2 linked regions of the Pseudoduganella albidiflava genome follow. The protein of the gene in region 1 interacts with the protein of each later gene in a pairwise test. Links are inferred from orthologs where the notes say so. Each region holds a gene or a part of one and is shown on either strand. Other genes may lie near its edges. The genes, in order: minD and epsG.

What was found.
Region 2: the proteins of minD (region 1) and epsG interact in binary tests that used the Bacillus subtilis proteins (3 or more experiments, as listed by UniProt). The link is inferred for Pseudoduganella albidiflava from one-to-one orthologs.

Annotation. Positions count from the first base shown.
Region 1 is NZ_CP036401.1:6,784,590-6,787,848, forward strand. The notes cover bases 235-3,175. They hold minD (septum site-determining protein MinD), read left to right. Parts: upstream 235-1,267; coding sequence 1,268-2,083; downstream 2,084-3,175. Other genes in these bases: metE (5-methyltetrahydropteroyltriglutamate--homocysteine S-methyltransferase), read left to right, coding at 235-330; minC (septum site-determining protein MinC), read left to right, coding at 437-1,204; minE (cell division topological specificity factor MinE), read left to right, coding at 2,084-2,335; EYF70_RS28150 (hypothetical protein), read right to left, coding at 2,388-2,879; EYF70_RS28155 (response regulator transcription factor), read left to right, coding at 3,079-3,175. Also shown: more of metE, read left to right, coding at 1-234; more of EYF70_RS28155, read left to right, coding at 3,176-3,259. UniProt on the Bacillus subtilis protein: ATPase required for the correct placement of the division site. Cell division inhibitors MinC and MinD act in concert to form an inhibitor capable of blocking formation of the polar Z ring septums.
Region 2 is NZ_CP036401.1:5,032,947-5,036,195, reverse strand. The notes cover bases 248-3,178. They hold epsG (chain length determinant protein tyrosine kinase EpsG), read left to right. Parts: upstream 248-1,240; coding sequence 1,241-2,116; downstream 2,117-3,178. Other genes in these bases: epsI (exosortase-associated protein EpsI, B-type), read left to right, coding at 3,015-3,178; xrtB (exosortase B), read left to right, coding at 2,116-3,018; epsF (chain length determinant protein EpsF), read left to right, coding at 248-1,215. In the rest of the region: more of epsF, read left to right, coding at 1-247; more of epsI, read left to right, coding at 3,179-3,249. UniProt on the Bacillus subtilis protein: May be involved in the regulation of capsular polysaccharide biosynthesis. Autophosphorylates in vitro. Phosphorylates and activates in vitro two UDP-glucose dehydrogenases, YwqF and TuaD, as well as the DNA-binding proteins Ssb and SsbB.

The sequences.
Region 1 (3,259 bases):
ATCGGGCCGGGTGTCTACGACATCCACTCGCCGCGCGTGCCGGACCGCGAGGAAATGCTGGCGCTGCTGCGCCGTGCCCGCGCCGTCATCCCGGCCGGACAGCTGTGGGTCAACCCCGATTGCGGCCTGAAGACGCGCGGCTGGCCGGAAACCGAGGCGGCCCTGCGGCATATGGTCGACGCGGCGCGGCAGATGCGCGCGGAATGGGCCAGTGAAGCGACCAATGCAGCGACCAGTGCAGCGGCCAATGCAGCGGTCAATGCGGTGGCCAGTACGCTGACGAACAAGGTGGCCGCCGAAGCGGGCAGCGGCACGGCTGAAGCCGCATGAACACAGGGCCGGGAGGCTGTTCCGTACGTGAAAATGCCTCACCGATAATTGTTTTTTGACAGTAAAATGCTCGGGCCCGGGCCTGCCCGAACTTTTTACTGCCGTCATGTCCAAAAGCCCGTTTCAAAAGCCCATCGAAATCAAGATTTCCACCGTCGTTGCCGTCTCCGCGATCCTGCACACGTCCGACCTCATCGCCCTCGATGCCGCCCTGCGCGGCATGACGGGTGGCGTTGCCGATTTTTTTGAAGGCGACCTCGCCGTCATCGACGTCGGCGACCTGGCGCCAGGTTCCGAACGCATCGACTGGGCCGGCACGATCGAGCTGCTGAAGAAGTACCGCCTGAATCCGGTGGCCGTGCGCAACGCGCGGCCGGACATGCTGGAAGAAATCCAGGCCCTGGGCCTGTCGATCGATACCGGCAAGCGCGACGATGCCGGCCCATCCACCGCAGTGCCGGCTCCTGCTCCAGCGCCGGCACCTGCTCCCGCTCCCGCTCCCGCTCCAGTATCGGCGGCCGCGCCTGCCGCGCCCGCCAATACCGGAACGATCATCATCGACACGCCGGTGCGTGCCGGCCAGCGCATCTATGCGCGCGGCGGCGACCTGATCGTGATGGCCGTCGTCAACAACGGCGCCGAGATCATCGCCGACGGCAGCATCCATGTGTACAACACCCTGAACGGCCGCGCGCTGGCCGGCGCCTCCGGCGACGCGACCGCGCGCATCTTCGCCCTGTCGATGTCGCCAGAACTGGTGTCGATCGCGGGTGTTTACCGGACGTTCGAGGATGGTTTCCCCGTCGAGCAGGCCAAGCAGCCCGCACAAATCAGGCTCAGCGGCGACAAACTGGATATACAATCTGTCAATTAAGGCAATTCAACAGGCAACGCGTCCGCGCCCCGCGCCTGAGCTTTCACACTAAAAGGATTATTCGTGGCAAGAATTATTGTTGTAACGTCCGGCAAGGGCGGTGTCGGCAAGACGACTTCCAGCGCCAGCTTCTCCACCGGTCTCGCGATGCGTGGCCACAAGACCGCCGTGATCGACTTCGACGTGGGCCTGCGCAACCTCGACCTGATCATGGGTTGCGAGCGCCGCGTCGTCTATGACCTGATCAATGTGATCAACAAGGAAGCCTCGCTGCCGCAGGCACTGATCAAGGACAAGCACTGCGACAACCTGTTCATCCTGCCGGCTTCGCAAACGCGCGACAAGGATGCGCTGTCGGAAGACGGCGTCGAGCGCGTGCTGGCCGAACTGATCGACATGGGTTTCGAGTACATCATCTGCGATTCGCCGGCCGGCATCGAGCATGGCGCCCTGATGGCGCTGACCTTCGCCGACGAAGCCATCGTCGTCACCAATCCGGAAGTGTCGTCGGTGCGCGATTCCGACCGCATCCTCGGCATCCTGCAGGCGAAGTCGCGCCGCGCGCAGTCCGGCGGCGAACCGGTCAAGGAACACCTGCTGATCACCCGCTATGCGCCGAAGCGCGTGGAAGCGGGCGAGATGCTGAGCTACACGGACGTGCAGGAAATCCTGCGCATCCCGCTGATCGGCATCATTCCGGAATCGGAACAGGTGCTGCATGCATCGAACCAGGGTAACCCTGCGATCCACTTCAAGGGCACGGACGTGGCCGAAGCCTATGAAGACGTCATCGCCCGCTTCCTGGGCGACACCCGGCCACTGCGCTTCACGGACTATGAAAAACCGGGGTTGTTCAAGCGCATCTTTGGAGGAAAGTAAATGGCCCTGCTATCTTTCCTGTTCCCCAGCAAGCCGAAAACGGCCAACGCCGCGAAGGAGCGGCTGCAGATCATCATCGCGCGCGAACGCAACGGCCGCAGTGGCCCGGACTTCCTGCCCGCACTGCACAAGGAACTGATCGAGGTGATCTCGAAGTACACGAAAGTGAATGCCGACGACATCAAGATCTCGCTGGATCGCCAGGGCAACCTGGAAGTGCTCGACGTCAACGTCGTGCTGCCGGACGCGTAATCCCGGCCGTACCGGTGCGGACCATTCGGACCGCACCGGCCCGCACGTGCGGCTAGCGGTTCTTAGCCGCCAGCAATTCCTCCACCACCTTCGCGCACGCATCCACGTGCTGGTAGCCGATCTGCCGGAAGGCAAAGAAGCCGATCGCCGCCGATGCCACCTGCCCTGCCAGCGGCACGATTTTCGATGCCTGTTTGGCCACCAGCTTTTTCCCGCTCTTTGCCAGCAGCTTGAAGACCAGGTCGCGCGTGATCAGTTTGCCCACCAGCATGCCCCCCACGCTGACCGACGCTTCGTAGGCGATCATCCGGTACTTCGGCTGCAGGCGCTCGACCTGCGCGGCCGTCAGGCCGAACGCCGCGTTCACTTCCTCGATCAGCTGGGTGAACAGCTTCACGTCGGAGACGATATCGACGCCTGGAATCGGCACCGCGGAGACCCCCGCGGCCAGCGCGGCGCGGCGGCGGACGAGCCGCCGGCAGCGTTCCCGCACCTCGGCGATGTTATCTGAAGAATAAGGCAACAATTCCCAGCCGCTGTCCACGAATGTGTCTCCTAAAAAGTTGCCAAACAAAAAAGTTCATTGAAAACGGCGTTTAACCAGTGTACCGTGTACCGATCCCACGGGCCCGCACGGAGCGTGTTTCTGACCAGAAATTGTTGGTCAAATTAGTAACAACATTGCAAACCCTGTTATATTCGCAGTGACCAAGCCTTACCCCCGTTCTTTAACCACCGATAAGATGAGAATCGTAGTCCTTGACAATGACCGAAGCCAGACCGAGCTGATTTCCCAGGTACTGACTTCCGCCGGCCACGTGTGCCATGCCTTCCAGACAGGCAAGGAACTGCTCGGCCAGCTGCGCAAGGACAGCTACGACATGCTCATCTTCGACTGGCAGGTTGCCGATATGGGGGGCGCCG
Region 2 (3,249 bases), 1.8 Mb from region 1 along the record:
ATGCCAGGCTACATGGCGACGCAGATGGACATCATCGGCAGCAAGAACGTGGCACAGCGCGTGGTGGAGCGGCTGCGCCTGGCCGAGAGCCCGGCGGTACAGCAACAGTTCCAGGAAGCCACCGAAGGCCGTGGCACCGTGCGCGACTGGCTGGCCAATCTGCTGCTGCGCAAGCTCGAGGTCGAGCCATCGCGCGAAAGCAGCGTTGTGGGCATCAGCTTCCAGGGGTCCGACCCGCAGTTCGCGGCGGCCGTGGCGAACGCGTTCGCCGAGGAATACCAGAACATCAGCATCCAGCTGAAGTCGGAACCCATGAAAAAGGCGTCCGGCTACTTCGTGGAGCAGTCCAAGCTGTTGCGCGATAACCTGGAAGTGGCCCAGAGCCGCCTGTCGAAGTACCAGCAGGAACATGGCATCGTCAGCGTCGACAATCGCCTGGATGTGGAATCGGGGCGCCTGAATGATCTGTCGAGCCAGCTCGTGGCTGCGCAGACGATGGCGATGGAAGCGCGTTCGCGCCAGTCGGTGGCCCAGGGCCGCGGTGGCGAATCGCCGGACGTGAACAACAATCCGCTGATCCAGAGCTCGCGCGCCAACCTGGCGGCGGCCGAGTCGAAGCTGGCCGATCTGGGTCAACGGCTCAGCACCAATCACCCGCAGTACCTGAGTACCCGTGCCGAAGTCGAGAAACTGCGCGCTTCGCTGAACGAGAACGTGCGCCTGACGCAGAGCACCGTTGGCAACAATGCCTCCGTGCTGTCGCAGCGCGAGGCGGAAATCCGCGCTGCGCTCGACGCGCAGAAGACGAAGGTGCTGGAACTGAACCGTACCCGCGATGAAATGAATGTGCTGGCGAAGGATGTCGAGAATGCGCAGCGCGCCTTCGACATGGCTGCCCAGCGCCTGTCGCAAACCCGGATCGAAGGCCAGTCCGACCAGACCGACGTGTCGATCCTGAATCCGGCCGTGGCACCGCTCGAGCCGTCCGGCCCGAAGGTCACGCTGAACGTGATCCTGTCCGTGTTCCTCGGCACGTTGCTGGGCGTTGGCCTGTGCATGCTGGCTGAAATGTTCGACCGCCGGGTGCGTTCGGAAACCGATCTGTCCGACATGGCCGAACTGCCTGTGCTCGGCGCGATCAACTGGAACCCGCCGAAGCGCAAGCGTTTCAGCTTTGGCAAACCGACGGGCCCGCGCCAGCTGCGCCTGAATTGACAATCCACAAAAAATGGATAACGCCATGAATCATCCACTCCCGATCAATTCTGCTCCCGCCAAACCCAACACCGGCGACTCGAGCATGGGTGCGTTGCTGCTCGAATCGGGCAAGATCACGCCGGAAAGCGCCGAGCGCGTGCTGCGCATGCAGAAGGAACTGGGCATCCGCTTCGGCGAAGCGGCGCAACGCCTGGGCCTGATCACGGAAGCCGATATCCAGCAAGTGCTGGCGCGCCAGTTCGACTATCCGTACCTGACCCCGGGTGAAAGCAAGCTGTCGCAGCATCTGGTGGCGGCGTTCCAGCCATTCAGCGCCCAGGTCGAGATGCTGCGCGCGGTGCGCAGCCAGCTGATGCTGCGCTGGTTCGCCCGCGGCCACAAGTCGCTGACCGTGATGGGCGTCGAGCCGGGGGACGGCGCCAGCCTGTTCGCCGCCAACCTGGCGGTCGTGTTTTCCCAGCTGGGCGAGAACACGCTGCTGGTCGATGCCAACCTGCGCCACCCGTCCCAGCACGAGCACTTCGACATCAAGGGCCGGCAAGGTCTGTCCGACATCCTCGCCGGCCGTGGCGACTATGGCCTGGCCACGCGGATCGAATCGCTGCTGTCGCTGACGGTGCTGCCGGCCGGCACCCTGCCGCCGAATCCGCTCGAGCTGCTCAGCCGCAGTGGCTTCTCCGCACTGAACCTGCAACTGGAAGCGGCGCACGATATCGTGCTGTATGACGCCCCGGCGTTCGCCACCGCGTCCGATGCGCTGCCACTGGCGGCGCGCACGGGCGGTGTGCTGCTGGTCGTGCGCAAGAACCGCACCTCGCTCGACAACGTAGCGCTCGTTACCGAGCAGATGACCCAGGCCGGTGCCAAGGTCGTCGGTTCCGTCCTGGTCGAATTCTGATGAATACCGTAGCCACTCCCTCCATGCGTAACGCCGCCGCGCCGCGCGCAGCACTGTCCGATATGTGGCCAGTGCTGCTCGGGCTGGGGGTACTCTTCGTACCCTCGCTGTATTCGTTGATGACCGGTTTGTGGGCTACTGAAGAACAGGCGCACGGTCCGATCATCCTGGGACTCTCGCTCTGGCTGCTCTATCGCCAGTGGCCCGACATGGAACGCGCCAGCGCCGGCGAAGCCGGTTCGAAGATGGGCTGGCCCTTGTTCGTGCTCGGCCTGCTGCTGTATATCTTTGGCCGCTCGCAAGCCGTGTTCGCGTTCGAGATCGGCTCGATCATCGTCCTGCTGGCGTCGATCATCCTGCTCAAGTTCGGCGTGCGCGCATTGCGCTACCAATGGTTCCCATTCTTCTTCATGCTGTTCATGATCCCGCTGCCGGGAGGCATCGTCAGCCTGCTGACCATGCCGATGAAGATGGCCGTATCGTGGGCAACCGAGCATATCCTGTATGCGCTGGGCTATCCGATCGCCCGTGCCGGCGTCATCCTGCAGATCGGCCAGTACCAGCTGCTGGTGGCCGATGCGTGTGCGGGGCTGCAAACGCTGTTGACACTCGAAGCGCTCGGGCTCTTCTACCTGAATGTCGTGCGCCACTCGTCCGCATTCCGCAATGTCGTGCTGGCCATCCTGATCATCCCGATCTCCTTCACCGCCAATGTGACCCGCGTGATCACGCTGTCGCTGGTGACGTATTACCTGGGCGACGCCGCAGGGCAGGGGTTCCTGCACGGGTTCGCGGGTATGGTTCTGTTCGTGACGGCGCTCGTGCTCATCCTGGGTGTCGACTCCTTACTTCATTTGTTCGTACGCCGCCGCGAGCAGACGGTTGCGGGAGAAAAAGCATGAAGAAGCCTTTGATGATGAGCCTGGTCATGTGCGCCATGATGGTGTCCTCCGCCGCCGTGACGAAAGTGATTACGCCTACCGCCAAGCTGGCGGACCGCCAGGCACGCTTCGACCTGACGCGCATGGTGCCGGCGCAGTTCGGTGACTGGCACGTGGATGACAGCATCGTGCCGCTGCAGGTCGATCCCGAGACCCAGTCGAAGCTGGACAAGATCTACAACCAGACCCTGT